DNA from 4 places in the Clostridium sp. JS66 genome. Region 1 is predicted to be linked to each of the others. Evidence: riboswitches for the same ligand, from Rfam matches in the RefSeq annotation. Region 1 holds a riboswitch; each other region holds the start of a gene.
What was found. A riboswitch is a leader RNA that binds a small molecule or an ion and turns the genes downstream of it on or off. The one in region 1 is predicted to bind thiamine pyrophosphate.
Positions count from the first base shown of each region.

Region 2: it holds a riboswitch for thiamine pyrophosphate, as region 1 does, so the genes downstream of both, thiT (energy-coupled thiamine transporter ThiT) here and thiC (phosphomethylpyrimidine synthase ThiC) in region 1, are expected to answer to the same signal.
Region 3: it holds a riboswitch for thiamine pyrophosphate, as region 1 does, so the genes downstream of both, thiW (energy coupling factor transporter S component ThiW) here and thiC (phosphomethylpyrimidine synthase ThiC) in region 1, are expected to answer to the same signal.
Region 4: it holds a riboswitch for thiamine pyrophosphate, as region 1 does, so the genes downstream of both, tenA (thiaminase II) here and thiC (phosphomethylpyrimidine synthase ThiC) in region 1, are expected to answer to the same signal.

Region 1 is NZ_CP131467.1:4,882,007-4,885,379, forward strand. Features, by position in the region: gene Q6H37_RS22475 (ImmA/IrrE family metallo-endopeptidase) at 1-210, shown strand, start outside; gene thiC (phosphomethylpyrimidine synthase ThiC) at 413-1,726, opposite strand; TPP riboswitch at 1,852-1,958, opposite strand; gene Q6H37_RS22485 (DegV family protein) at 2,225-3,109, shown strand.
Region 2 is NZ_CP131467.1:112,907-122,501, forward strand. Features, by position in the region: gene Q6H37_RS00570 (hypothetical protein) at 1-941, shown strand, start outside; gene Q6H37_RS00575 (hypothetical protein) at 1,040-1,627, shown strand; gene Q6H37_RS00580 (hypothetical protein) at 1,890-2,735, shown strand; gene Q6H37_RS00585 (Mrp/NBP35 family ATP-binding protein) at 2,798-3,646, shown strand; gene thiT (energy-coupled thiamine transporter ThiT) at 3,678-4,310, opposite strand; TPP riboswitch at 4,390-4,494, opposite strand; gene Q6H37_RS00595 (hypothetical protein) at 4,538-4,714, opposite strand; gene nrdD (anaerobic ribonucleoside-triphosphate reductase) at 4,959-7,061, shown strand; gene nrdG (anaerobic ribonucleoside-triphosphate reductase activating protein) at 7,136-7,651, shown strand; gene Q6H37_RS00610 (MBL fold metallo-hydrolase) at 7,671-8,303, opposite strand; gene Q6H37_RS00615 (N-acetylmuramoyl-L-alanine amidase) at 8,507-9,595, shown strand, end outside.
Region 3 is NZ_CP131467.1:4,400,622-4,410,216, forward strand. Features, by position in the region: gene Q6H37_RS20415 (ABC transporter permease) at 1-219, opposite strand, end outside; gene Q6H37_RS20420 (ABC transporter permease) at 223-945, opposite strand; gene Q6H37_RS20425 (ABC transporter ATP-binding protein) at 938-1,861, opposite strand; gene Q6H37_RS20430 (HAMP domain-containing sensor histidine kinase) at 2,020-2,937, opposite strand; gene Q6H37_RS20435 (response regulator transcription factor) at 2,945-3,646, opposite strand; gene Q6H37_RS20440 (helix-turn-helix transcriptional regulator) at 3,945-4,478, shown strand; gene thiM (hydroxyethylthiazole kinase) at 4,561-5,358, opposite strand; gene thiW (energy coupling factor transporter S component ThiW) at 5,336-5,905, opposite strand; TPP riboswitch at 6,320-6,426, opposite strand; gene Q6H37_RS20455 (HAMP domain-containing methyl-accepting chemotaxis protein) at 6,660-8,399, shown strand; gene Q6H37_RS20460 (pyridoxamine 5'-phosphate oxidase family protein) at 8,557-8,952, shown strand; gene Q6H37_RS20465 (glycosyl hydrolase family 18 protein) at 9,014-9,595, opposite strand, start outside.
Region 4 is NZ_CP131467.1:4,590,435-4,600,029, reverse strand. Features, by position in the region: gene Q6H37_RS21300 (M20 family metallopeptidase) at 1-1,064, opposite strand, end outside; gene Q6H37_RS21295 (ABC transporter substrate-binding protein) at 1,284-2,300, opposite strand; gene Q6H37_RS21290 (ABC transporter permease) at 2,297-3,040, opposite strand; gene Q6H37_RS21285 (ABC transporter ATP-binding protein) at 3,037-3,789, opposite strand; gene tenA (thiaminase II) at 3,796-4,455, opposite strand; TPP riboswitch at 4,573-4,683, opposite strand; gene Q6H37_RS21275 (methyl-accepting chemotaxis protein) at 4,989-6,689, shown strand; gene Q6H37_RS21270 (AI-2E family transporter) at 6,779-7,945, shown strand; gene Q6H37_RS21265 (methyl-accepting chemotaxis protein) at 8,578-9,595, opposite strand, start outside.

The DNA of each region.
Region 1 (3,373 bases):
TTGCATATAAGTAAATCATCATATTACATACATGAATTTACTTTATTTCCACGTGGTAAATATGAAAATGCTGCTAATAAATTTGCTGCAGAAATATTAATTAATGAAAATGATATTGATATGTATTCTCTTAGAACTATGTCTATAAATGAACTAAGTTGCTATTTTGGAGTTCCTGAAAGACTTATTATGTATAAGTTTTTTGAATAAGTATTCTATATAATACAACCTCTTATCATCTATCTATATGTTCTCAATATATATGCAACTCTATATTTAATTTCTGATAGTAATTTTATTTTCATATGTACAATTTATTGTAATTTAAATAAGCATTAGTATTTTCACTAATGCTTATTTGAAAAATTTCTAAAACCTATTTTAATTTATCTTCTTTTTTTATGCACGCACACTAATCATCATCTCTTAAAACATTTAAATTTTTTCCTTCCATAACCTTGTTCATGTTTCTAACAGCACACATTTTTCCACACATAGTACATGTATGTTCATCTTCTGGTTTTGATTCTTCCCTATATCTTCTTGCCTTTTCTGGATCTATAGACAAATCAAATATTTTTTCCCAATTAAGTTCTCTTCTAGCCTTACTCATAGCATTATCCCAGTCTCTTGCACCTTTTATTCCTTTGGCAATATCTCCTGCGTGAGCTGCAATTTTAGTGGCTATAATTCCTTCTTTCATATCTTCTAAGTTTGGAAGCCTTAAATGTTCTGCTGGAGTTACATAACATAGGAAATCTGCTCCTGAAGATGCAGCTATTGCTCCTCCTATAGCTGATGTAATATGATCATAACCAGGAGCTATATCTGTAACTAAAGGTCCTAGCACATAAAACGGCGCATTATGACACAATTTCTTTTCTAATTGCATATTTGCTTTTATTTCATCTAAACTCATATGTCCTGGCCCTTCTATCATAACTTGTACATTTCTCTTCCAAGCTCTTTTTGCAAGTTCTCCTAAAGTCATAAGCTCCTTAATCTGTGAAGCATCTGTAGAATCTTTTATAGCACCTGGTCTGCAAGCATCTCCTAAACTTATAGTTACATCGTATTTTTCACATATATCTAAGACTTTATCAAAATACTCGTAAAAAGGATTTTCTTTTCCGTTTAGTTCCATCCATGCATATATCAAGGCTCCTCCCCTAGATACTATGTTCATAAGTCTTTCATTTCTCTTAAAAACTGCTGCAGTTTCTCTATTTATGCCTGCATGAATAGTCATAAAATCCACACCATTTTGTGCATGTTTTTCAATTACTCCTAAAAGTTCTTCTTCAGTTATATCTTTTAATTCTTTGTCGTAAAATCCTACTGCATCATACATAGGCACTGTACCTATCATAGCAGGTGACATTTCTACTAATTTAGTTCTGAATTCTTCAGTTTTTCCAAAGCAGCTTAAATCCATTATGGCTTCTGCTTTCATTTCTAAAGCTACCTTAACTTTTTCTAATTCATCATCTACACAATTACAATCCTTTGAAATTCCTAAATTTACATTTATTTTAGTTTTAAGTCCTTGTCCTACACCTTCTGGATCTAATGCATTATGATTTTTATTAGCTGGTATTACAACTGCACCCTGCGCAACTAATTCCATTAGTTGCGATGTTTCCATGTTTTCTTTAGCAGCTACTCTCTCCATCTCTTTTGTAATTATGCCTTTCTTAGCAGCATCCATTTGTGTTGTGTAATTCATTTAAAACATCTCCCTTAACATATTTTTCAAAAACTATGTTAAATAAAAAAGGAGGAGATTCTACATCTCCCTCATATTCATCTTTATATAAATAAAAAAATGCAACCTTATAAAGTTGCATTTTAAAACTATATAAAGCTCTTCCCTACGCTGGAATTATCCAGATCAGGTATGAGGGTCAGAACTAACAGTTCTATCTCAGCCTATAACATAGGCCCCCCTAGATTATTTAATTTTTCATGTAAATTATATCATATATGTTTAATTTTTTCAATATTCCAGCTTTGTTAAATTCACACAATTAAATTCGGCCTAATCATTTTATTTTTATATATTTTTTAATCTAATAGAGTAGTATTTAAATACTTAAAAATGAATTTTTGTAAATTTAATCATTCTTAATTTTTCCTCTTATCTATTGAACTTTAAAGGATTACATTATAAAATGAATTATGACAAATTTTTTATACAAAAATAAAATTTATGAGGAATGTATTTATGAAAGATTTTATTATCATTACAGATTCTTGCTGTGATTTACCAATAAGCTATATCAATAATTTAAAAATACCTTATGTCAGTCTGACTTGTAATTGTAAGGGTACGGAAGTATTGGACAATTTTGGTGAAAGTTATCCTTTTAAGGACTTTTATGAAGATATGAGAAAAGGTGAAATACCAAAAACTTCTCAACCTAGTAGCCATGCTTTTTATAACTCTTTTAAAGAAATTTTAGAACTTGAAAAAGATATACTTTATATTGGAGTTTCCAGCGGCTTAAGTGGAACTACTAATGGTGCTCATATAGCCAAGCATATGTTAAAAGAAGAGTATCCTGATTCAAATATTCATATAATTGATATTTTAACAGCTTCTTTAGGACAAGGTATTATGGTTTTACAAGCTTATGAAATGCAGAAATCCGGTAAAACTTTAAAGGAAATTATGGACTATTTAGAAAACGTTAAACACCAGTTAAATACCTATATTATTGTAGATGATATTAATCATTTAAAAAGAGGCGGGAGAATATCTGCAACTTCTGCTTTTGTAGGTATGCTATTAAATATAAAGCCATTCTTGACTATAAGCAATATAGGTAAAGTTTTACCTATAGGAAAAATCAGAGGTAGAAAAAAAGCCTTATCTACTCTTTTTGAAAAATTTATTGAAAGAATAGAAAATCCTGAAGAGCAAATTATAGCAATTTCCCATGGTGATTGCATAGAAGATGCTTTAGCTCTGAAAAAACTTATCTTAAACAAGTTTAAGATCAAGGATGTAATTATAAATTATGTTGGACCTGTAGTTGGTGCTTATGGAGGTCCAGGTGCTCTGGCTTTATTCTTTTTAGGTAAAAAAAGAGAAATTCATGCAAACTAAAATATTAAAATAAAGTACAGGTAATCAAGTGATTCTTAGACTCAGGTGGAGTTTGCTTCTGAGGAATACCCTCTTACCTGAGCAAAAGCTCGTAAAATACCATTTAGGTATTTTACCCATCTGAGCCTTAGAAGAACTTATCCAGGCGCGCAGCAGTGCTTATCCCACACTTGAAGAAGGTGGGGGTATTAGCAATGGTAGCGATCGGATAAAACTTGCCTGTACTTTATTTTTTTACTTTTTATGTAACAAGTAATTAATATT
Region 2 (9,595 bases), 1.5 Mb from region 1:
AAAACATAGAATCATTAAAAGAAGAAAATAAAACTAAAGAAATAGAAAATGTTAAAATTATACCTAAAGAAGATAATTCTAAAAAAGAACAATATATAAATAAAGAAAATGATATGAAGAAGGATATTATAAAAAAGGATATTATAAAAGAAGAGGCAAATGTAGCAAAAAAGGATAATGTAAAAGAAGAAATAAAGGTAACAAAAAAAGATGATAAAAAGGAAGAATTGATAAATAAACAAGATAATATAAAAGAAAAAGTGGACATAATTAAAAAGGATAATGTAAAAGAAGGATCAATTGTAAATAAAAAAGACAATGCAAAAATAGAAGAGAATATAAATAAAAAAATTAATATAAGTGAGAAAAACAATATCAATAATCAAGAGAATGAGAATAAAAAATATGGTATGGAAAAAGGTAACTATGGAATAGAAAAACATGAATACACAGCAAGAAAACAAAGTAAAAAAGATGTGAACATAAATCCAAAAAGAAATGAAGATTATCCTCAAATGGATGAAAATGAATTTTTTAGAAATTTGGTACAAGGATTTGAATCCATGGGAGAAATTTGTTCTGAAATAAAAAGATGTAAGTGGTATAAGGTACCTGTGAATTCACCAAAATCTATGTACGATATGTCTGATTATAGCAGGTACGCAATGATATATTATCCTATGATGAATTATTACCAGTATATAATAAAACATAAGCATTATATAATAGGATATAAGCTTAATAAAGATGGAGAGATGAAATATCTTGTATATGGTATAGCAGGAACTAAATCTAAGATGGATCAACCATATGGTGGTAGATCTGGATTTGTTACATGGATGCCTTTAAATGTTGATGATGAGAGAGAAGAGGCTCTAGGCTACTGGCTTATGTTCTATGATTTTAAAACATCTACTATCATGATACCAGTAAAGAAATAATATGGAGAAAGTATAGTACTGGGAATATTTAATATTTCTAGTACTATTTTCATATAATTAAATAAAAACTCTTATTTGAAATATAAGGTGGTATTAAGATGAAGGTAATAATAATAAATAGGAAAAGGTTAGGGGTAACTATAATTATAATTGGTCTAATGCTTGTTTTATTCAGTTTAGAAAAGAATTTTGATGCAAGGCTTAAGTTTACTGCATTAATACAGAATAATATAAATTCTTTAGTACAATATGAAGCATTAGATAAAAAATTTACTTATAAATTGCCTGCAGAATGGTCTACTAAAGAACAAAAATTTCCCGGCAATGAAATTATATATCATAATGATTTTAATACTAAAGATTTAAAAATTCATGGATTTGTGGAAGTATGGAATTTAAATACGGATTTAAAAGCTTTTCTAGAGGAAAGTAAGAAAATATCTAGTGAGCAAAATTTATATAAGAGTTACGAAATAAAACCAATTAAAATAAACAATAAAGATGGATATTTAGTTGAGTATACTATAATTACATCTAATAATAAGGATTATAAAGGATATGAATATTTTATAAAAAATAAGGATAAGTTTATGAGATTTTCTTTTTTTGTATCAGAAGATAACTTTAAGGAAAGCATGCCAACAATATTTAAAACTATAGTACAGACTTTTAATTATAAAGAATAATAAATAAACTGTGAATTAAAAAAACTGCATCGCAGTTTTTTTATATGCTATAATATTGTTGACATTTTTTAAATTTTTGGGATATGTTTTGCACTTGTATTTTTTTTATTGTATTATGGTAGAGAGGAAATGTAGGCATGTTTTCTACATCACAATTTATAGGTATATTTGCCTTGGTATCTGGAATAGTTCTTTATAATATAAGTAAATTAAAAATAAAGTTATCTATAAGTTCTTAAGGTTCAGGAGGGAATTGTGTGAAATGAGAATTAGAAAAATAAAGAATAGTAAAATTATGATTATATTTATGGTTTTATTATTTTGTTTTACTGCATCTGGATGTACCAAAATTAACGATCTTAAGGTTAAGGTTGGACTTAAAAATAATGATTTTGAGTACATAAAACAAGGTAAGATAGAGAAAATAGTAATACAAAACACAAGGGATCAAGGATTTAGATTTACAGTTACAGATAAGAATGTTATCAATGAAATATATGATGTGTTGTCTACTGCAAAAGAGGCAAGCCAAAAATCCTCATTGGAACCTGATTATACATTTGAAATGGATGAGGGAAATAATAAGGTACATAAATTTAATTATATTACAGGTTTAGATAAAAAGGATTCAGGTAATTTTTATGGTGATGGAAAAACATATATTGTATCTAAAAGAATAGATAGTAATATAATAAACAATTATTGGAAGATAAGACAACCACCAAAGAATTTTAAAGAGGTTTATTATAAATCTATAATTAATGTTTTAGATCAATATTTAAAAGGTGATAATAAAGATAAAAGTGTTGGTATAAATTTAAAAAGTGATATAAATTCTGCTAAATTTATATTATCTACAGATTTGCAAGATTTTAATAGTGATTTAAGTGGTAAGTTTAAAAATGTATCAGTAGCAGATAAAGATAAGGAAAATTACGATATATGGTTAACAATAAGTACTGAAGGATATAAATCTACAATGTATAAAGGTATTGTGAATTTGTGGGATAAAAAAACAAAAACTGAAAAAAAATACTACATAAGTGATGAATATAAGAATGCAAGTTGGAATTTCAATATTACAGATACTAAACCTGATAAATTTTAATTTGTTTAAGCATGTTTATAAAATTTATAAATAAATTTTTATATCACAGGGAGGAAGCAGCAATGAGTAATTGTGATAGTTGTTCAAGCAAAGGAAACTGCAATAGTGCAGGAGTAGGGTGTAATAATAAATTAGAGCCTAAATATGGTAAGATAAAGCATATAATAGGTGTTATAAGTGGAAAAGGTGGAGTTGGTAAGTCAACTGTTACAGGTATATTGGCAGCCAAGTTAAGTAAGGAAGGACATAAAGTTGGAGTGCTAGATGGTGATATAACAGGTCCTTCAATGCCTAGATTTTTTGGTATAAATAATGAGAGAGCAGACATGCTTCAGGTAGGAGACAGTGAGGAAATAAAGTTTAGACCTGTAGAAACTTCAACTGGAATTAAGGTTATATCCTTAAATCTTTTAACAGAGGAAGAAGAACAACCAGTTATATGGAGAGGACCAGTGATTACAGGAGTATTAAAACAAATGTATACAGATACTGAATGGGATGAATTAGACTATCTTCTTATAGATATGCCACCAGGAACAGGAGATATTGCATTAACTATAATGCAGGAGTTACCACTAGAAGGATTGGTGGTAGTTTCTACACCTCAAGATATGGTATCAATGATAGTTAAAAAAGTAATTATTATGGCTCAAAAAATGGGCATAAGTGTAATTGGTGTAGTAGAAAATATGTCCTATATTAAATGTGAAAAGTGTGGAGAAAAAATAAATGTATTTAGTAAAAAATCTGCTCAAGAGCATGCTGAACATTTAGGAGTACCACTTCTTGCAGAAATGCCTATAAATTTAGATTTAGTTGAAAGTATGGAGAATGGGACAGTAGAAGAATTTTTAGCAAAATCAGATGAATATCAAGAATTAATAAATAACTTAAAAAATAGGATAATGTAAAAAAATAAGAAAGCTTAAAGCTTTCTTATTTTTAATTTTGAGGGATTTTTTTAGTTGCCATTACAGATAGCTGTTTTATTGGTAATGCTGCAATGATTACTAAACATATAGCACCTTCTATACTTAAGAAAATACCATTTGACATAAGTGAGTACACTGCAGGTGACATACCTTTTGGAGCAAAACTTCCGAAGAACACCACGCCCGATATAAAGTGACATATGAAACGCCCAAACACCGCGACAAAGGTAGCTAGTAGTTTATTATTCTTAAAGTATCCAGCTAGTCCTAAAGCCATAAATGGCAAAGGATAATCGAATAAAACTTGAACTGGCTGAAGAATATATGGATCTAGAATAAGCGTTATTATGCCATACAGAAAGCCTGTAATAAATCCTACTTCAGGACCATAAAGCAAAGCCATTAAAATAATAGGAATCATACTACCTAATGTTACACTTCCACCTTGAGGAAGGTGATAAATTCTAAAAATCTTAAGTATTGTTGCTAAAGCTAAAGCAATTCCTATTTGAGTAATAAGATGAGTATTAAATTTTACATTTTTTACTTTTGCAATGAAAAGTATAAATAATATTAGAGCTAAAAGAGCAAATAAGGATGTTGGGTGTGAAACAATTTCTAAAAAATTTTTACTAAGTGACATGAAATACCTCCTTTGTGCTAAGAGGTACCTGAATACTGAAAATAAGAAGAATGTATAAAATTGATTATACATTAGAAAGTTACATGTATTATCGCTTTCCTACGCTGGTATTATCCAGATCAGGTACAAGGGTTAATAAAATATTTTATCTCTCAGCCTCAAAGAGGCACCCCTAGCACTACCTTAATAAAATTATTATAATACATATTTCCAAATATTTCAATGAATTAAAATAAATCTATGAGTTTATCATTTTTCATTTTAATAGAATTAGGATTAACATTTACAGAATCGCCTATTTTGGAATTAGGTGGTAAATGTGAAATTCCAATGTCTAGTGTTGTTCCATCTTCGAAATTTACAAATGCATCTGTAAAATTTATATCAATAATTTTTCCAATCATAGAAGTCACCTCTGTGATATTTTTTGCATTTACTAGTTAATTATTCAATAAAATAAAAAAATATCTGATAAAATTTAAATATCAAATCATAATGTTTAGTAAAAAACAAAAGAATTTAGAGGTAAGTAAAACTAAATTGTTTTAATATAGCCTTAACCCTAATTAAAAAATTGCCTAAAAAATTTTCCCATAGTATAATATCAACGTGCTTAACACAATATATTGTAGTTTGGAGGAATGTTGTATGCTACATGTTGTGAAGAGAGATGGCAGAGAAGTAGAGTTTGACTCTATAAAAATAACTAATGCCATAAAGGGCTCTTCAGAAGAAATAGGTTATGATTTAAAGGAAAGTGAATTTATAGAACTAACGCAAAAAGTTATAAAACAATTAGAAGAACTTGATGCTAATGAAATAAATGTGGAACAAATACAAAACTTTGTTGAAAAAACACTTTTAGAAAATGACTACAGAGAAATTGGAACAGCTTATTGTAATTATAGAAAAGAAAGAAATAAAATTAGAGAAATAAAATCTGATTTAATGAAAGCTATTGAAAAAATAGGAGTAGAAACCGATAGGGATAATGCAAATGTAGGTAATAATTTTAGCTCAAAGCTGCTTAGGATAGCCAGTGAATCAAATAAGTGGCACAACTTATCTATTATGCCTAAATATTTAGCTAAGGCACATGAAAATGGAGACATATACTATCACGATTTAGATAGTTATAATTTAACTACCAACTGTTTACATATACCTACAAGAGAAATACTAACAAGAGGTTTTAATACAGGTTATGGGAATATAAGACCTCCTAGAAGAATAGAGTCAGCAGCAGAACTTTCATGTATACTTTTGCAGTCAACTCAAAATGATATGTTTGGAGGACAGTCTCATCCAGATTTTGATAATGATATGGGAGTGTTTATAGAACCTACAAGAAAAGAAATAAGGAATGAACTTACAGGTTTGGGCATAGATGAAGAAAAAGTAAATAACCTCGTGGAAAAAAAGCTTAGAAGAGCTGTAGAGCAGTCAATGCAGGGGATTGTTTATAATTTAAACACCATGCATTCAAGAGCTGGTTCACAAGTGCCTTTCAGTTCTATAAATATTGGTATACCTAATTGTGATGATTCAGCACTAGTTTGCGAAGTATTTTTAACAGAATATGAAAAAGGTTTAGGAATGGGAGAACAGCCTATTTTTCCTAATATAATATTTAGGGTAAAGAAAGGTGTAAATAAGGAACCAGGAGACCCTTACTATTACTTGTTTAAGTTAGCTTGCAGAGTAGCTGCAAAAAGAATGAATCCTACTTTTATGAATTTAGATGCAGATTTTAATAAATTTTATTATGACCAAGGTGTAGTTCCTGCTACTATGGGATGTAGAACTTATGTATGTGCTAATGTAAATGGAGAGCCAGGAACAAAAGGTAGAGGAAATATAGCTCCAACTACTATAAATTTGCCTAGACTTGGAATTGTAGCAAAAAAAGATATAAGTAAGTTTTTTAAACTTTTGGACGGCAAATTAGAACTTGCAAAAGAAGCTCTAATGCATAGATACAACATACTTAAGAGATTAAGAGTTAAAGATTTACCTTTTGTAGCTGGTCAAGGACTTATGAAAGGATCTGAAAATTTAGGACCTGATGACTCTATAGAGCCAATATTAAAGCAAGGAACATGGTCTGTGGGATTTATAGGATTAGCTGAAACTTTAATAGCCTTAACAGGTAAACATCATGGTGAAGATGAAAATTCTAGAAAATTAGGGGTAGAGGTAGTCTCCCATATTAGAAGTTACATGGATAAATTAATAGAAGAAACTCATTTAAATTGGAGTTGCTATGCTACTCCAGCAGAAGGTTTAAGTGGTAAGTTTATAGTTCAAGACCAAAAAATATTTGGAAATATAAAGGGAGTAACTGATAAAGATTACTATACTAATTCTTATCATATACCAGTAGGGTTTCCTATATCCATAAAAGATAAAATTGATATAGAGGCACCTTATCATAAGTTATGTAACGCTGGACATATAAGCTATATAGAATTAGATGACTATCCTGCAGCAGAAACTATAATGGATATATTAAATTATGCTTATGATAATACAAATATAAGTTATATGGGCATTAACTTTCATATAAGATATTGTAGATGTTGTGGAACATATCTTCATGATGAAGAGAGTTGTCCTAAATGTGGAAGTGATAATATACAGGGTATATCAAGAGTAACAGGATATCTTTCTTTAGATGAAAGGTTTGGATCGGGAAAGGTAGCAGAAAGATCAGATCGATTATCTCAAGGCAGTAATAAGCATGTTTATTAAATGATATTTATTAATGTAAAGACAGAGAGGTTATATCTCTGTCTTTTAAACTAATCAGACTTGGAGGGATTGAGATGAGTTTAAATAAAAGTATAAGACTATCAGGAATAATTTATGAAAGCTTAGTGAATGGTCCTGGTCTAAGACGTGTATTGTTTTCACAAGGATGTAAGCATAATTGCAGAGGCTGTTTTAATCCAAGTACTCATTGTTATGATGGTGGTGAACTTAGGGATATGGATGAACTGCTGGATGATATAAGAAAGAATCCTATGTTGAAGGGTATAACCTTTTCAGGAGGAGACCCTTTTGAACAAGCAAGTAAATTTGCATATATGGCTGAAAAAATAAAAGAAACTAATTTAAACATATGGTGTTATACAGGATATACTTTTGAATATATATTTGAACATAGGAATGAACATGAAGGCTGGGAACAACTATTAAATAATATAGATGTGTTAGTTGATGGAAAGTTTGAAGAAGATAAGAAAAGTAATAACTTGAAGTACAGGGGTTCGAGTAATCAGAGGATTATAGATGTAAAAAAAACTTTAAATATGAAACAAATAATAACCTTAGAATTTTAATTAGAGATATGTATAATCTCTAATTAAAATTTAAAATCTTAACAATACTTTTATTTTCTAATGGACCTTCTATGACTAGTTTGTTACTACCTACTTTCTCACCGCTTTTCATATAAGTTAGAAAGTTTTCTAAACCTTCTAGTTCAAAAGAAAGTAAAGGAGTTTTATAGTGCATAGGAATAATAATAGGACTATTTATAGCTTTCGCTACTTGAGATGCTTCTTTACCGTTTATAGTGTAATTACCACCTATAGGTATAAGCAATACATCTATGTGTCCTAAGTTTTCAATCTCCTCTTGAGATAAAACATATCCTAAGTCGCCGAGATGACAAACTTTATAACCATCTATATCTAAAATAAAAATTACGTTTTCACCTCTTTTGGCACCTTTAACTTTATCATGATAAGAAGGAATACCCGTTATTGGAATATCAGATAAGTTAAAAAAACCTGATTTATCTATTAAATTATCATATTTTATTTTTTCAGTGTAGTCATGATCAAAGTGATGATGACTTACTGTAACCAAGTCCACATCTCCTTCAAATAATTTGTATCCAACACTTTTATCAAAAGGATCTGTTAAAACTTTTCTTCCATGAGAATCTTCTATTAAGAAGGATGAGTGACCAAGCCAAGTTATTATCATAAAATAACACCTCTCTTAAAAAATATTATTGTATATGTATATTTATATTATAGCTTTTTTTATCTATATATATTTATACACCAAAATTAACTATAAAAAAAGTTTTTAAGTGTAAAACTGACTTTTTTATATTATAATAATGGTAATGTATGATAAAAAAAATACGAATAATATAGTATTAATATAAATTTGGAGGTGGTTTTTTGAAATTCAAAAGATCAAGCATACTTGTAGTTTTTAGCCTTTTCCTAGTTTTATGTATGTTTGGTACACTTACACATGTAAAGGCAGATGATTCTGTTAGTAGTGGAATAAGAAACGGAGTAGATATAAATAAGTCATGGACGGTGAAATTTAATAAAGAGATAGATAAAAGTACTATAAGTGAATCTAATTTTATAGTAAAAGATGAAAGTGGACAAACAGTACCTGTAAGTCTAACTGTAGGTAGTGATAATAAGTCAGTGATAGTTTCACCAAAGGTACAGTATCAGTATGGCAAAAATTATAGTTTAGCTATAAATAATATAAAATCTTCGTCAGGTAAGAAACTAACACAAGCTGAGGAAATGAAATTTTCAACTAAGAGTGTCAATAATACAAATAGTGCATATACTGTTTGTATTGATGCAGCACATGGCGGAAACGATGCAGGACATGTTTCAGCTTCAGGTGTAAAAGAAAAGGATATAGATTTAGCAGTTGCTTTAAAATTAGGAAAAGTGTTGGAGAATAACGGAGTAAAGGTAGTATATACAAGAACTAGTGATAATGTATCTTGGAATAGTGACAATGACTTAAAATCACGTTTTACTATAGCTAATAATGCAAAAGCTGACTATTTTATAAGCATACGTTGCAATACTTATCCAGAAAATCCATCAACTAAAGGTATAGAAACTTATTATAGGGATTCAGATAACGTGGCAAAACAGTTAGCGCAAGCGGTTCAAGGTGAACTTGTTAGTAATACTGGATTTAATAATAGGGGAATAAAAGTAGGTTTACCACAGCATGAAATATTAAGAGGAACTAATGGAAGTGCTGTAATGGTTGAGCTAGGATTTATGAGTAATGCAGAAGAAGGTTCAGCTTTAGCTACAAGCGATTTTCAAAATAAAAGCGCTAATGATATAGCAAATGGAATTTTAAAATCTTTAAGTTTGGTCAGTAAAAATGTTACTGTAAAATCAATTTCTGACGTTACTGCATCTGTTAATCAAGGTGGTACATATGATCTTCCTTTAAATATGACAGCATCTATGAGTGATGGAAGCAGCAAAAAGGTTCCT
Region 3 (9,595 bases), 480 kb from region 1:
TCCCAAAAGAGAGATGACTGCGGGAAGAACAAAAAGTGTTGCCAAAGGCTGAGCCATAGTCATATACCATCCTGCACTATCTATATACCGTGAATCATTATATGTAAACCATCCCTGCATAAAAACAATAACAGCTACCATAACTGTTGCAAAAACTGCAATCCAAACAATATTTGAACGGCGAATCTTTTGGAGTTCAGCCCAAAGTAAATTTCGCATTATTCACGCCTCACTTTTTTTCAATGCTATATTTGCAAGGAATACCGCAATAATATCCCAAACGCAAATAGAAAGAAACGCTAAAGGGACGTTAAGTCCTTGTGGCCAACGCGGAATATCGTTGTTTCGCCCGATTATAACTGACATACTGGATAAGGGGTGTATATACATATCTATTCCTCCTATTATAAAAAATAAAAAGATATAAACCAATGTAATACAAATCGGGAGAATGTATCCCTTTTGAGATGCAACTATTGCTAAAATCGGCAACATTGTAAAAGCAGTAATAACACCAATCTCTAAACATTTTTTCAGCAAATAAACTACGCTCCACCATTCAAATACGACATATCCTGAAAGCACACTAACCATAACAGAAGCTACGAATGCAATTAGCATGAAACAAATGGAGTAAACCAAAACCACAAAAAATTTACTAAAAAAGTATCCCATTTTGCTGATAGGAATAATCCAAAGTTGTTTGAGCGTATCATACTGATTTTCTTCGTGCATAAGCATGGTACTAAATATTCCCAAAATAACAGGTAAGATAATTGTACTAGTAAAATTGAATGCTGACCACCTATAATACTCTCTTGGGTCAACACCTTTATTCACAAAAAATAGTGCGAAAAATGGCATAATGAAAGCGGTTAACAACATGAGCCAAATAAGCTTATTGCGGCGCAGTTTAATGAATTCTGTTTGAATAAGGTTAAGCAATGCCTTCACCCCCTGTAATTTTTCTGAAATAGTCCTCTAAAGTATCATTACAAAGCCCCGAACTGATAACCGACACCTCACCAAGCATAAGTGTCTTATTGACAGACGCCATATCCAAAGAGGTGTCATAGAGTTTCAACGTATGATCATCTTGTACAGAATATTCTTTCAAGCCGAATTGACGTTCCAAAATTAAGGTTGCTTTAGAAACATCAGAAACTTGAAGTAGAATATACTTACCGCTTTTTCGTTTAAGTTCCTCCATGCTGCTTTCTTCAAGCAGAACACCATGGTCGATAATTCCAATATCATCCGCAAGCAATGAGATTTCCGATAGAATATGGCTGGAAATAAGAATTGTCTTTCCACGCTCAACGCTCAAATTCTTAATAAAATCTCTTACTTCTGCAATGCCGATAGGGTCAAGACCGTTTGTAGGCTCATCCAAAATCAGCAGTTCCGGATCATGCAAAATAGCGTTCGCAATACCAAGACGCTGCTTCATTCCAAGGGAATACTTACTAAACAACTTTTTATCTTTATAAGGTAATCCTACCACTTTCAATGCGTTTTCAACTGCATGTGGGGCGGCTGTACCACGCAGCTTCGCAAAAATCTCCAAGTTTTCCGTTCCTGTCAAATTTAGATAAAATCCCGGTGTTTCGATAATAGCACCAATACGGGGATATACCCGTTTTTCTTGACCTTTGATATTTCTTCCAAACACATCTACCTGTCCAGATGTGATTGGAGTCAACCCTAAAATCATTTTCATAATAGTGGTTTTACCGGCTCCGTTGCGCCCTAACAGACCGTAAATCCCACCTTTTTTTACATGGAGATTGACTGAGCTAACTGCTGTCTGATCTCCATAAATTTTTGTCAGTTGTTTCGTTTCAATCACAAAATCATTCATATAAAATTTCCTCACTTTCGATAACTGTGCTTTCGCAATGTGATAACCGATATAAAGACAGAAACAATCACAATTAAAAGTATAAAACATTAACCTTGCCAAAACCTTGCCGTAACCTTGCTTTTATCTTGTTTTAGCAGTAAGAAAGCCCTGTGATGTCACAGGGCTTTTGGCAATAAAATCGTGAATGTAGTTCCAGAGCCGAGAATGCTGGCCGCTGTAATAGTCCCTTTATGAGCGCTGACAAGCTCTTTGGAAATAGAAAGCCCAAGCCCGTTTCCTTTTGCAGACCGTGAATGGTCGCATTGGTACATTCTTTCAAAAATAAGTGGGAGATTATCAGAAGATATACCTTTCCCGTTGTCTGTTATTACAATTTTAGCCTGCTGTTCATTCTCAAAAATACGCAGCGACATATTATCACCTTCACTGTGGGTAATAATATTTTGTAATATATTATTGAGAATACGGGTATACGCAGTTGCGTCTATGCGCATGGAATACTCTGTTTCAGGTATATCAAATTCATATTCAAAATGGCTGTTTTCTAAAATAGCAATCCAATCAGCTATAATATTACGGGATAACTCATTCAAATCACAAATCTCAAAATGAAAAATTTGTTCCCCAGCATCTAATTTAACCCATTCAAACAGATTTTCTACAAAATGTTTTAAGTGCTGGGCTTTATCAGATGCAACATGGATATATTCGTCCTTTTCTTCTCCTACAACAATTTTACTTTCGATTGCTTCCAAATAACCAACCAATGAAGCAAGTGGTGTTTTCACATCATGAGAAAGACTTGCCATTAGACCTTTGTATGCCTGCTCTGATTGCTTTTGCTGAATAAGCCGTGCTTGGCTGCTTAGTGCAATTTCGTTAATACCATAACAAATTTGCCTTGTCATATCGCTCTCCGTTGCTAAAACACGTCGATTAAGATTTCCATTTTTTACATCTTCTAAAGCGTCTTTCATAAGTGCAAGTTGTGTTTGGACACGCCACAAGACAGAAACAAGGTACGCTATAATAAGCAGGGCGAGAACCAACGCAAAAAGCAGATAAACATTCATATTTACGTCAAGCCTCCTTATTAAAACGATAGCCTACACCTCGGACTGTTAAAATATAAAACGGACGGTCGGGATCTGGTTCAATCTTTTTGCGCAATTTACTGATAAAAGACATAATATTACTATCATCAAAACTATATTCTTCTTTCCACACTTGCGTATAAATCTGTTTTTTGGTAAACACCCGTCCCTTATTGGAAGCCAAAAATGAAAGTAAATCAAATTCTTTGCTTGTAAGCTCAACTGGAATATCATTAACAGAAACCATGCGATTTGATTTATCAATCACCATGCCCTTTAACACTATATAATCAGTATCCGTTACAAAAGTTGGGTTCAAGGTAGTGTAGCGGCGAATAAGGGAATTGACACGAGCCATGAATTCGTTAATGCTGAAGGGTTTTGTTAGGTAATCGTCAGCACCTAGCCGCAACCCTGAAACCTTATCGTCCTCGTCACTTTTAGCAGTGAGCATAAGCACCGGGATATTACTTGTTTCCCTAATTTTTTTCAGAACTTGAAAACCGCCTATATCCGGCATCATTACGTCCAAAATTACAAGAGAGCAGCTATTTTTGTTTTCGTCAGCCAGACGCAGCCCCTCTACACCACCATGTGCAATAATAGCAGATAAATTCTCTTGCTCTACACATTTTTTCATAAGAGCACAAAGCTCTTTATCATCGTCTATAATCAAAACATTATTCATGTTGTAGCTCCTTTCCCCTCTTTGCTCTGCCGTCCTTTCTACAAACTCTATCAGTGTAATTATAGGTGGACAGACAAATAATATCAAGTTTCTATTTATAAATTATATTGGCTATTTGTTAGAACTGTGTAGACATATCCAAAAGGGAAGGTGAACAGTAACCAGATTGTATTAAACTTTAAAATATAATAGCTGTTTCTTTCTTTAGTCTCCTTCTCTCCTATAAAAGGAATATAAAACTTAAATTCCTTAAATAAATATATTAAAACAACAGATAGTACTATATGGTAAAGCTGTCATGTTGTCTGGCAATTATATAAATTTAGAAATGCTTTCAGAAAGTTTTGTTGAACACTTTTCCATCTTCAGCAATCAATTGGGTTTTATACACAATGGTATTTTTAAAGCTGTAGCTCTGTATCATCTATATGGTATAGAAAAAGGTGTATCTGCACTTGAAAAAGTAATTTTAAGTGCACAAGCAGATAATATTATAATGCCTTTTGTTGAAAATGCCTCATATATTATGGACATGCTCTACATAATAGAAAATAATGATTCAAATAATGACTATGTGAAAAAAATAATACACTATGGAAAGCAGTATAATGAAAGTTTAAATAAAAACAAGCTTGATAAAATCAGCCTATCTCCAAGAGAAATAGAAGTGCTTTCACTGATAGCTGAAGGTTTAAAAAGAGAAGATGTTGCATCACACCTTAGAATGTCACAGGAAACTGTAAGGACACATCTTCGAAATATATACCAAAAACTAGGTGCTAGTGGAAAGATTTCAGCAATAAAAATGGCACGATTAAGTGGAATAATTTAAAAAATAAGACAGGAGGATATTTAAGCCCTGTCTTATTTTTCATGATTAATATATTTATATGAAATTTTTTATGATCCTTATATTATTTGAAATTACATTTTATTTTTTCTACAATAGTATCATCAGAAATTGTAAATATATTATTTATAAGTTCAGTTCTAAAGCTTCCTATACCACTTACATGCTGTGACAGTTCCCCGCATATTCCCATAAGTGCTACTGCTAAAATAGTACCACCTAATATATCTAATGAGGAAATATAACTTGCTATAAGTGCAGTAACCATACATCCTGTACCCGTTACCATTGAAAGCATTTCGCAGCCATTTTTTATTAAATAAGCATCATCTCCATTTACTACTATATCTACTACCCCTGTAGCTGCAATAACAGCACCAGTTTTAAGTGATAATTCCTTAATTATTTTTATATTTTCATCAAAGCTTTTAGATGTTATTTCATCACCTTCACCTACATCTATTCCCTTTGCATTACTTTTTATACCACAAATTGCTTTTATTTCAGACATATTGCCCTTAATAACACTTGGACGACACTTTGAAATAAATTTTTTTGCGTAGTTTAATCTTAAATTACTACAGCCAACACCTACAAGATCAATTATTTCAGGAATTTTCTTTTCAAAAGCTATTTTACCTGAAATCATCATGGATTCCATTCGAGCATCTGTTATATTTCCAAGATTAACTCCCAATGCTTTAGAAACAGAAGTAATTTCTGAAACCTCTAAAGGATGTTCAGCCATAATAGGTTTTGCACCTACAGCAAGTACTACATTTGCACAATCATTTATTGAAATTGGATTTGTAATACAATGAATAAGAGGTTTATTGATTTTAACACTGTGTTTTATTTGCAATAATCTCTCTATTAACCTCTGTTGATTTGTCATAAACTTTTACCCCCAAGCTCTTTTGAATCTTTATAAGCATCCCATTCTTACTTAATGCTCCCAAGAAGATAAAAGCAATTGCTCCTCCTATAATTGTAGCAGTAAAGAATAAAGGAACATAAAACATTAATGAAAGTCCTTTTTTACCCCAAAAATATGTCATAATAGGTGCTGAAACAATGGCTCCTATAATACCAGTTCCTATAACTTCGCCTAAAACTCCAAAAATCAAAGTATTCTTAGATGCTCTGTATAAAAGTCCTGACAAAAATGCACCAAAAACAGCACCAGTTAAAGCTAGAGGTGGAATTCCCATAAGGAACATTCTAATAATTCCAATGCAGACAGCACAAAGTAGTGCATACCAAGGTCCGAGTACAACTGCACATGTAATATTTATAACTGAAGACATAGGGCACATTCCTTCTATACGAAGAATTGGTGATATTACAACCCCCATTGCTATAAGCATTGCCAGCATAAGTTTTTTTAATAGTTTTGAGTTTCTTTCCATAATAAAATACCTCCATAATAATATTTATTTTCTAACCATATAGGAAATAAACACCATCATTTAGGCATAATTTTATTGTAACTAAATAGCAATTCCCTATATGATTTAAATAGATTTCTTAACATCACATGAAGCGTTAGATTCAATCTGATGCTTGAAAATCTTTATCCAAGGACATAACCCACTCTTTACTATCACTTTGAAAAGTGCGAGTATTAGAGCTGTTAGTCACTAGAAATCATGATATTGATCGGTCGAAGCTCAAAAGCTTCCTCTCACCTTGAAACACAAGTTCCCTCGCTATTTAGTTGTCCTTTGATATAAAGCTTAGGGCGCTCCCCCTCTGCTCCTAAAAAAAATAAAAAATGGAATATACCTATAAGGCACATTCCATTTACACTTGCAAAATAATAAAAGCATAAATCAAATATTTCCTTACGTCGGTATTATCCGAATCAAGTTATGGGTCGAAGCATACACTTCCTCTCAGCCTGCTTAAACAAGCTCCCCTTTTTAAGGAAATTATACCATATATCATTTCTAATTTCAACACACCCATTAAAAGTAATTCGTAGTAAAGGTTTACTTTCTTATATAATTTCTTAAATGAAATAACTATTTATTACTTGGAAAATCCATAAGGATAATCTATAATAAACAGGTGTGCTAAAACTTTAAGTTATTCATTTATGTGGAAAACAAAGGATGTACTTAAATATATTATAATCAAACAAAATTAAAGGAGACAAAGCATATGAAAAACAATCAAAATATTGGAAGAACCCTATTTTTACTAGTATGTTTCGTAATTATTTTTACAATTGGAATTGGAACTTTTTCATGGATTTCCTTCAAAAATGAAAATGATAAGGTCAATAATAAGATGTATTCTATTAACAATTATGTTGCATTAACTGATAATGCAAGAGTTGTACAAGTTGACTTTAAAAAGCAAGTTCAATATTGGAAGGATACATTATTAAGAGGCAATGATCCAGAATCCTTTGATAAGTCATATAGCGAATTTTTAAAACAAGACGAAACTGTCCAAACAGGATTAAGTAAACTAAAAGAATCTATGTCCAAACAAAACATGGATACTGCTTTAGTAGACAAACTAGCAAATTCCCATAAAGAACTTCATAATAAATACACTCAAGCTATACAAAGTTATGATAAAAATAACCTTCAAAGTTTTAAAATTGTTGATGCATTAGTAAAAGGTGTTGACAGAGAATCTACTGACAATATGGATTTATTAGTAAAACAAATACAACAAAAAGAAAACTCAGAAGTTGCAAACAGCATAAATCAATTGAAAGAAGATAATAGCAAATTTCAAAAATCTTTAATTGCTATTATATTAATTAGTATTTGTATAAGTATATTTTTTGCAGCACTAATTTTCCTAACTTACAAGAGAATTATAAATTTTATAGACCAACTCCAATTATTAATGGAACGTGCAGAAAATGGAGACTTTACCGTTAAGGGAGAAATACTTAAAAAAGATGAATTAGGTAGAGTCACTGAAAAATTCAATGGATTTATAGAAAAAATTAGAATATTAATTTCACATACTAAAGAACTTAGTAAAAATGTATACTCATCTTCTGGAGAAATGACAAACTCCTCTGAAGAAGTTAACAGAGCTTCTGAGCAAATTGCTGAAGCTATGAATAATTTATCAAAAGCTAGTACTGAACAATCAGCGTTGGCAGAACAAGGTAATGTCATGGTAACTAATGTAGTTCAAGGAATATCAAGTATAACCAAAAATAACATTACCATTGAAGAACTTGCTGTTAAAGCAATGAAAACTGTAGATGATAGTGTATCAAGTATTAAACATCAAAGCGATACCATGATAGATACTAAAAATGCATCTAAGGATGTTAGCAATACTATTTTAACTCTATCTGAAAAATCAAAAATGATTAGCCAAGTTATTGATGTTATTAATGGTATATCAGAGCAGACAAATTTACTTGCTTTAAATGCTTCCATTGAAGCTTCAAGAGCAGGAGAAGCAGGAAAAGGCTTTGCAGTTGTGGCAGAAGAAGTAAGAAAACTAGCTGAAATGTCCACTGAATCTGCTAAGGAAATAAGTAATTTAATAAAAGAAGTTCAAACTAATATAGAAACTACTGTAGCTAAAATGAATACAGCCGAATCTTCTATAAATGAACAAGTATCTTCATTAACATCTACAGAAAATAAGTTCAAAAATGTAAAGGATGCTGTATTAGAAGTAACAACAAAAGTTAACGAAGTTACTAAAGAAGCAATTGCTATTAATAATAGTGCAAAGTCAGTGGAAGAATCTATAAATAGTATTGTAAATATATTAAAAGATAATGCTTTGCAAACAGAAGAAGTTTCTGCTTCTACAGAAGAGCAAACATCACATATACATGAAATATCGTCATCCATAAGTGAAATTTCACAGCTTTCAAGTAAACTTCAACAATCAATAGAAAAATTTACTATATAATTTGTTTATTGTGATTTTTGTGCTAAAATGTAATTAGTTACATTTGTCCGATGACTAACATATTTAACACTCTATTTTTTAATTTAGAGTATTAAAAGTTATTCTTTGGACAAATTTAACTTAACAAAATGTTTTATGGATAAAGGAGATAATAATTATGGATGAAGTTTTAAAGTTTTTAACTGACAACAAAGTTTTTTATCTTGCTACTGTAAATGGAGATAATCCAGCATTACGTCCTTTTGGATTTGTAATGAAATACGATAATAAGCTATGTTTTTGTACTGGCAATACAAAGGATGTATACAAACAACTAAAGGCTAATCCAAAATGCCAAATCAGTGCAACTTCTCCAGAAGGAAAATGGCTTAGATTAAATGGAAAGGTAGTTTTTAATACAACAAAAGAATCACAAGAAGCTGCTTTGAATATTATGCCTATGCTTAAAAAAATATATAAAGTAGGCGATGGAATTTTCGAAATATTCTACATAGATGAAGCTGAAGCAACTTTTTACGATATGATGACTGTTTCTAAAAAGGTTAAATTTTAAAATTAAATTTCAAAAAAGACAAGGTGTATTTTAAAACACATCTTGTCTTTTTCATTATCTATTAAAATAAGTTTCCACCTAATCTCCAAATGCTAATGTCATAACCTTTTTCACTTATAACCTTCATCCATAAATTCAAGGTAATTTTATCTGCATACCATATCTCATGTTTCAAATTATTCTCATCCTTATAGCTAAAATATAAACACCTGCTGTCATCATCACGTTGTATCTTAGCCTTGTACTTCTTTAATATACCGTTAGCTTCCTCTTCTGTAACAGAAGTAGTTTTTCCATTAGATGACCAGTTAAACCCTCCTGTAGCAATGGCAAAATCCTTCTTTCCTGAAACTTTGCTCATTTTTTCTATTGAACTTCTAATAAACTTGTCATCTGCTTTTCCACCTGGTTTACTGAAGCTGCCATGCAAATTATAGCACATAAGTACATAAGTTGGACCTTGAGCAAAATTCAATTTATCAAAAGGTGTATTAGTTTCCAGTACAACTCTCAGTTTTAAACCTTTGCTTTCAGCCTTTTGGTATAGCTCATTTACAAATAATATATAGTTATTCCAAAGCTCCATATCATTTTTTATTTGTTCATAATCAATTTCTATACCATTAAAACCATACTTAGTTGC
Region 4 (9,595 bases), 290 kb from region 1:
ACTCCTATGGCGCATAGTGTTGGAACACCAGCAGTAACTATGTAGGATGCGTCAGAACCACCACCTGTTGTTTTAGAGTATATATCTCCAAGACCAATTTCTGAAGAAGTTTTTTTGGCAAATTCAAATAATTTCATAACATCATCGGTGGTTTCCATAGGAGGCATATAACTTTTTACTTTAAGTTTGCTTTTTGTACCTTCTATATATGTTTTTGATGCAATGCTTTGTAGAGTATTTTCAATACTTGACTTTTCACTTACTTTTGTATATCTGACATCTATTTCAATTTTGGCATAGTCAGGAATAGCATTTGGTACAGTACCGCCAGTGATGGTTCCAACATTAAAGGTGGTACCATTTTTAAAATTATTTAAATTTTGTATGTCTATTATTTTATATGCCATTTCTTGAATTGCACTTCTTCCTTTTTCAGGTGAATTACCTGCATGTGCAGAAATACCTTCTATTTCTAAACTAAATTCAGCAACGCCTTTTCGTCCTACGATTACTCCATTGTCAAGAAATCCAGTTTCAAAATTGAAGGCAGCTCCAAATCCTTTTGATTCATTGATAAATAATTCATTGCATTTAGAATTGCAATGACCAGTTTCTTCGTCACCTGAAATTATAACTTTTATAGGACGTTCATTATATCCAATGGAATTTAGAGCCTTAATAACATAAATAGCAATTATAATACCACCCTTCATATCTAGAACTCCTGGTCCATAAATTTTATCATTTTCTATTTTAAAAGGCATATTTTCTAGGGTGCCTTTTTTAAAAACTGTATCCATATGACCAGAAAGGATAACTCCTTTTTTACATTTGTTTGATCCTGATTCTGCAACGATGGAATTCCCAGAGTTTTTATATTCAACTATTCTTGTATTCATTCCAATTCTAGAAAGTATTTCTTTCAATTTTTGAGCCAAGTTATCTACTGAATCTTTATTTCGAGTGTCACTTTCTGTATTTACAAGTTCTTTCAGTAAACATAACATTTCATCTTTATGAAGGTCTATAAATTCAAAAGCCTTCCTTCTTTGTTGTAGTGCCATTTTAAATTCCTCCCTGTACATTTTATATGTGTTGAAAATAAATATTGAAATTAATATTAAATTATAGTTGAAAAAATTAATATTTACAAATAATAATTTTTAAAATTTATATTTTAATGTTTTGAAAATAAAATAATGTGTTGAATTAAATTGAAATAACAAAAGAAAGAGATGCTAAAATGAATAAATGTACATTTTAAACATCTCTTTCTTTAATATTTATTTTAAGTCGTTAATATTTACAAAACAATCTTCAGCCTTTGGTTTCTGTTTTATAAGACCTTTTTGATATAACCAATTTATGTGATCTTCCCAAACCTTCTTATTTTGAGTTAAAAATGGTTCTTCTTTTGAATCCATTTTTGGAAGTAGTGTGCTCATACTTTCCTTTTCAACTGCCTCTACAAGAGGAAAGTTTTCCTTTTGTTGATTATTCATTAAAATTTTTAATGCTTTGTCTGGATTTTGCTTCATAAATTCAAATCCTTTTTGTGAAGCTTTCATAAATTTTTTTAGAGTTTCAGGTTTTTCTTTTATTGTTTTGTCACTAGCTACAAAAATTTCTTCATAATAATTAGGAACTCCATATTTTGATGGGTCAAAATAATTTAGTTGATGTCCTTCATGCTTTAAAACAGGGACTTCATGATTTATAAGTCCACCAGTTGTGGCATCAACCTTTTTAGTTGTCATAGAAGAAAGCAGCTCAAAACCTACATCTATAGTTTTTATTGAACTTGGATCTCCTCCATCAGCTTTGATCATAGTTTTAACATATTCTACATTTAAAGGATTTCCTGAAAAACCAATAGTTTTTCCAGCTAGATCCTTTGGAGAGTTTATGTTTTTTTCTTTTAAAGCAATAACCACATTTAAAGGTGTATGAACTATGGCCCCAACGGATTTTATAGGAATGTTTTCATTAGCTCTGGACATTATTATATCAGGTTGATAATAGATTCCTATAGTTGCTTTGTTGGCAGCGGTAAGCGTCAACGGATCTGTTGCATTGGATGGAAATTTAATATGAACATTTAATCCCTGTTCTTTATAATATCCATTTTCTATAGCTGCATATATGAAACTGTGTATTGCATTTGGATACCAATCCAATACTACATCAACATCCTCTAACTTATCAGAATCCTTTTTACTGCTTTGAGTGCCAGCAGAGCAGCCTGTACCTATTAAACATATTAGTACTAATAATAAAGCTAAATACTTAAATTTTTTCACACTTCATTCCTCCATTTTATTAGTTTATTTTCTAAAATATCTATTATAAAAACAAATATTACTGCGATAAGAGATAAAATTACTATAGGTGCAAAGACTCCTGCACCATCTAGTTGAGTCATCATTCTTTTACTAAAGTATCCAAGACCTGATTGAGCTCCAAGCCATTCACTAATGGCAGCACCTATTACGCTAAGTGGTACAGATATTTTTAGTGCTGAAAAAAAATATGGTAATGCTGAAGGCAATTTTAACTTAATAAATATATCTTTTTTGGTAGCTCCATAAGTAATTAATAATTCTTCCATTTCTCTCTTAGTGGACCTAAGTCCATCATATACATTAATTGTAATAGGAAAAAAAGTCATAAGTATGGTTGCCAATACCTTGCTCCATATGCTGTAGCCAAACCAAAGTACAAATATAGGAGCCAAAGCTGTAATTGGTACAGTTTGAGTTACCACCACAAGAGGGTATATTGCATTTTGGATTTTTTCATTTAAACTCATGAGTATGGCCAAGAATACTCCGAAAATCAAGGATATAACAAGTCCTAAAAAAGTAACCCATAGTGTAGCAGGAAGATGTACTGTAAATAAAGGATCCCTTAGTTCCCAAGTTCTTTGTAAAATTTTGCTTGGGGATGGCAATATATACGCTGCATCTATTTTTCGTGCTATAGTTTCCCAAATTAAAAAAAATGAAATTCCTACAATTATTGATGATGTGTATTTTTTCATAGTTCAATCCTCTGTTTCAATTCATTTATAAGTTTTTCTTTTATGTCCAATATTTCTGGTCTGCTTAACATGTGCCTATCTCTTGGATAACTGAGAGGAACTACTACTTCCTTTAGCTGAGTTATAGGTTTTTGGGAAACCACTAATATTTTACTTGATAGAAATAAAGCTTCCTCAACATCATGAGTTATAAATAATATGGTTTTCTTAAACGAAGACCATTGAGTTAGCAGCCATTCTTGCATTGATATTTTAGTTATAGCATCTAAAGCACTGAAAGGCTCATCCAAAAGCATAATTTCAGAACCGGTAAGCAAAGTTCTTATAAATGAAACTCTTTGTTTCATTCCACCTGATAAGTCCTTTGGATATTTATATTTATAACTTCCAAGACCAAAGGTTTCTAAAAATTTTTCTGCTTCCTTCTTAGCTCGTTTGGGGTTATTTTCACGTATTTCAAGTGGAAGTGAAGCATTTTCTAAAATGTTTCTCCAGGGAATTAATAAATCCTTTTGAGGCATATAGCCTATATAACCTTTTAAATTATTAATATCATTGTCATTTATGAAAATGTTTCCAGAATATCCATGCTCTAAACCACAAACAAGCCTGAATATAGTACTTTTTCCGCATCCGCTTGGGCCTATTATACTTATAAAATCTCCTCTATGTACTTTGAAGCTCAAGTTCGCTATAAGAGGAGCTGCATCATTTTCATATTTGAAATTAATATTGCAGAATTTTAACATAAAAAATTACATCTCCTTGTTATAGGCCATGTCCCAAAACATGAGTTCATATTTACTACAGTTTATAAATATTTCTGTTAACCTATCTAATTCTTTCTTTGACAAGTAGTTTCCAAGGTTATCTACTAAATCTAAAAGCCATTGTACTTCTTCCTTATAATTTTCTGAGATATAACCCTTTATCCATTTGCCATAAAATTCATGGTCTAAAGAACCATTAATTTTACTTAAATTTGTAGCAATTTTTAAGTAACTCCATGCGCAGGATAACAATGAAACAGCAACATCTCCCAAAGAGCCTGCTTGAGAAACAGCAAGCATGTAATGTGTATATGAAGTATTGGCAAGTGATGCTTTAGTGTTTTTAACTTCTTCTGATGTAATTCCTAATTCCTCCATATAAGAGCGGTGAATATTCATTTCACCATTTAATATACTATTTACTGTGCTGGAAAAACCCTGCATTACTTCTTCTGTTTCAGCTTTAACTACACCTAAAGCATAAACTTTAGCGTAATCTAATAGGTAAATATAATCTTGTATCATATAAAATTTAAATTTATCTTTATCTAGAGTTCCTTCACCTATTCCCCTAACAAATGGATGTATGTAATAAGAATCCCAAATGTCTTTAACGCTTTTGTATAGGGTATCTGAAAATTTCATTTTAAATCCTCCTCATTATTAAGTTTTGTTGAACTTGTATTTTATTTGAAATGCAATGTAATTTATTGCTTAAAATTAAAAAGGTACAAACCAACAAGAGGTTTGTACCTATAATCCTTAATTATATAAAGCCTCTTCCTACGCTGGTATTATCCAGATCAGGTTATAGGGTCTAAAAATTAATATTTTTACTCTCAGCTGGTAACACCAGCCCCCCTGGGATTTCTATTATTTAATTTTGTATTTACAAGTTTATGTTACTACAATATACTAATGTCGTCAATAGAGTTAAAGTATGTTAACTAAATATTTATTAACATTTATGTCAATAATATCAATTAACTGAATAATTTCCAAAATAGTTATTGATTAATTATAGCTAGTATAATTAAAAAATATTGCAATAGATACTGCAAATTTTTAAGTTAATTGCAAGTTTTAGAAAATTTACAAAGGATTTTATATCTTTATGACGAATATAGACAATAGAAACTCATGTTTAATATGTAAAATAGTAAATGGGGGGCATAATTATGAACAGAATAATAAAGTTTAAGTTTAAAGGAAAGATAATTTCCGTTATTACTTTAATGTTACTATTCTTAGCTTCGGCAATTTTATCTATTGTATATTATAAAATTAATGGCATTGTTGAAGAAAATGTAACCAATCAGCTTAAAATTAGTAACAATAGCGGTTATAGAATTTTAAATGAAAAATATCAAGGGGATTGGAAAATAGAAGGGGAGAACCTTCTTAAAGGTAAAAAGATATTAAATGAAGATACTGAACTGGTAGATAATATAAAAACTGATACTAATTCTATATGTACTATATTTTTAAATGATACAAGGGTTTCAACTAATGTTATGATGGATGGAAAAAGAGCTGTAGGAACTAAAATGTCTGACAAAGTTGCTGATGTAGTTTTAAAACAAGGAAAAGCATATGAGGGTGAGGCAGTTGTAGTAGGAAGTGTATATCAAACAAGATATACACCAATTAAAGATTCCAGTGGCAAAGTTGTAGGTGCTTTCTTTGTTGGAGTGGAAAAGGAAAATATAGTTTCCAAGGTAAGAAATATTATGATAATAATTGTATTAGTATCTTTAGGTGCTATAGCTTTAGGTATTGTTCTTGCCACTATTATGGTAAAACGCATATCTAAAAACATTAATAAAATACAAGAATTTCTACAAAATATTTCAAATGGTGACTTGAAAAGTACTTGTGAGATAAATTCAAATGATGAAACTAAAGAAATTGCACAGCATTTAAACAACACTACAGAAACTTTCAAGAAAATGATAGAAAATGTAATGGAGGAATCAGAAAATATTAAACATGTAGTTGATGATGTTTCTGTAAAGGTTGATGGATTGAATTCAAATATAGAAGCTGTGTCAGAAGATACAGAGGAGTTATCTGCAGGTATGGAGCAAACGGCAGCATCATCACAAGAAATGAATACTACTGCGCAAGAGATTGAAAAATCAGTAGAATCTATAGCAAAGAATTCTCAAAATGCTGTAAATGAAGTTTTGGAGATTAGTAAAAGGGCAGTTTATACAAAAGAAAGTGTAAATGATGCACAGAGAAAGGCTTCTGATATTTTCTTCAAAACAAAGGAAGAACTTGAAAAAGCTATTGAAAATTCAAAAATTGTAGATCAAATAAATGTTTTATCCGAATCTATAATACAAATAACTTCTCAAACCAATATGCTTGCATTAAATGCAGCTATAGAAGCTGCTGGTGCAGGAGAGGCAGGAAGAGGGTTTTCAATAGTAGCTGAGGAAATTAGAAAGCTTGCAGAGCAGTCAAAGAATACAGTTATGCAGATACAAAGTGTTACAGGAAAAGTTACAGCATCAGTTAATGAGCTTTCAAGTAGTTCAAATAAGTTACTTGATTTTGTATCTAATGATGTGCAAAATGACTATAAAACATTGCTTGATGTTGCGGACAAGTATAGCGAAGATGCAAAATTTGTGGATAAGCTTATTAAAAATTTTAATTCTACTTCAGAAGAATTATTGATTAGGATAAAAGATGTATTAAAATCTATTGATGGAATGGCCAAATTATCAGGTGAAGGAGTTAATGCAACTACTGACATTGCACAAAAAGTAATGGACGTAACTTTAAAATCCAATGATATTTTTCAGTTGACAAAGAAATCCAAAAATAGTTCTGAAAAATTAAAAGAACAAATTTCAAAATTTAAGATTTAAACTTTAATAATTGCGTAAAGTCCATTATTATTGCAAAGTAATTATATAGAAAAAATAAAAAATAACTTGATTAAAGTAGAGAGGCGAAGATGAAAATAGATAAAAAGTTATTACAATATTGTGTATATGCCGCGGCAACAGTGATTTTTGTTTATGCGGTTATAATGTTTTTTAATAATGTAGGAGGTATATTATCCTTACTCAATAACACATTAAATAAAATTATTGGTGTTTTAAAACCATTTTTTATTGCATTAGTAATTGTGTACCTGTTGAAACCAGGTGTAAAAAGTGTTGAAAATTTTTTAGAAAAGAAAAAAATATTGAAAAAACCATCTAGTAGAAGAGCAATTGGAATTTTAGTAATATATGCGTTAGTAACAGGGATTTTTGTAGCTGTTATTAGTGGAATATATATTATGGTTGGAGGAAAAGTTTCTAGTAATGTGACTATATCCAATATGGGAATGTTTCTTACTGATTATTTAAAGAATTCTACATTGTCTGTTACTTCTATAAATGAAAAACTAGCAAGTTTAAATATATCAATACCAGGTAATTTAAATGATAAAATTGCTGAAATAGTAAGTTCTATACAGTCATATTTTTCTGCCAGTATAGGTTCAATAACAAATTCTGTTGTGTCCATAGGTGGAAATATAGCTTCATTTTTTATAGCCGTGGTGTTGAGTATCTATCTAATACAGGATTTTGAATATTTTATGGATTTATGGAATAAGATTTTTGATCTTATATTTGGAAAAAGTAAGGTAGGCAATAAATTAAAAGAAATATTAAATATTGTAGATGATACATTTTATAGATATATAAGAGGACAGCTATTGGAAGCTGGTATTGTAGGAGTTCTATCAGCTATAGTATTGTATTTTATTAAAATAGACTATGCATTAATGATAGGAATTATTGCAGGTATTTGTAATATGATACCATATATTGGACCTGTTGTTGGAACTGTTTTAGCAGTAATTATGGCATTATTAAGTGGAGAGCCTATTACAGCATTATGGGCGATTATTGGAATGCTTGTAGTCCAACAAGTGGACAATAATTTATTAGCACCTAAAATAGTAGGGGATAGTGTTGGACTTCATCCGGTATTTACCATGGTTGCAATTCTTGTAGGTGGAAATGTAGGTGGGCTTATAGGAATGCTTATAGCTGTACCAGCAGCGGCTTCTTTGAAAAGATTAATTAGTAAGTGGTATGCTTATCATATGAGGCAAGTAACTGAGTGATTAGGAAAAGTTACTTCTTAGTGCCATTACCTGTACACATAATACTTATTATCTAGTTTAACAATATATTATGGTATAGCCTAATTTATTGAGGCTTTTCTTAAGGCTATAGGACCATATATGTAGAGGCTAAATGTTGATAGTTAATATATCTACCTTGAAATTTAACTACATTTTCATGTCACCATGTGTAAGCAATTGCTTTTTAAACTAAATATATTAGTGCAATAGCATATTCAGCATTAATTTTTGAGCGTTATAAGTTATTGGTACAAATATGCTTTTGCTTACTAAAAGTATCTATAACAATGCAATTAGATGTGTACATTTGAAGTTACTAGTTTGAACTTTAACTTTTATGCAGTGATATATGATAAGGATGTCCTCACATTAGCTAAATTGTTTTAGTATTATTCTTAGTTCAAAATTTTTGAAAGCCTTAGAACTTTAGTCCTGTCTGAGGAAACCGAGTTTGACAAAGTTCTTAGGTTTTCAAAAATTTCGAGCTTTAGAATAATTAAAACATTTAGCCGTGATGACACCCTTATCATATATCACGAAGTAAAAGTTAAAATCCAAACTTCCACTGTACCTTTACGTCACAATATGCTCATATTTAGCTAAAAATTAAGTTAGTTAACTTTAAACTTAGTTATTTGTGTTTCTAACTGTTTTGCTAACATTTGAAGCTCGTTTGAATGCTGTGTAAAATCTTCCATAGTAGCAGTTATTTCTTCTGTAGAAGCAGTAACTTCTTGTGAAGCAGAAGCTGTTTGCTCAGATATAGATGAAATATTTTCAATTTCAGCTACTGTAGATTGCTTTTTATCATTTATATCAACGATAGACATCTTTACTTCATCAACTTTAGTAATCATCGTTTCAATGGATTTTAAAATATTATTAAATATTTCTTCAGTCTTATTTACTGCTAAATACTGATCGTTTACTGCAGCTTCTGTTGAATTAATAGCACTTACTGCTGTTTCTGATTTCTTCTGTATAGCAGCTATAATTTCCTTTATTTTTTCTGTGGAGCTTTGCGATTGTTCAGCAAGAGTTCTTATTTCTTCTGCTACCACAGCAAATCCTTTACCAGCTTCGCCAGCACGTGCGGATTCTATACTTGCATTTAATGATAAAAGATTAGTTTGTGATGTTATATCAGATATTGTTTCAGATATAAGACTTATCTGCTTAGCACTTTCATTCATAGCACGAATTACATGATTTACTGATTTAGTAGCTATTTTAGCTTTATCTGATTTTTCTATTAAAGTATCTATCAGAGAAAGTCCTTTTGAGCCTAATTCTTTAGTATCTTTTGAAATTTTATCCATTTCTTTAGAACTAACATTAATTTTGTCTAGTCTAGCGGATAAGTCTTCCATTTCCGAAGCACCTTTTTGAGCATTTTGTGCTTGTTCTGTTGCACCTAAAGAAACTTCTTCTATTGCTTTTGAAACTTCAGTTATGGAAGCTGTTACTTCCTCGGATATATTAGCAAGGATTGTGGATGTATCTAATACAGTTTCGGAGGAACTTGTTACATTATTTATAAGCTCTGATATATTTTTCATCATTAAATTGAATGATTCAGCTAAATCCTTGAATTCATCTTTCGTTGTAGAGGTTATGGATACTGTCAAA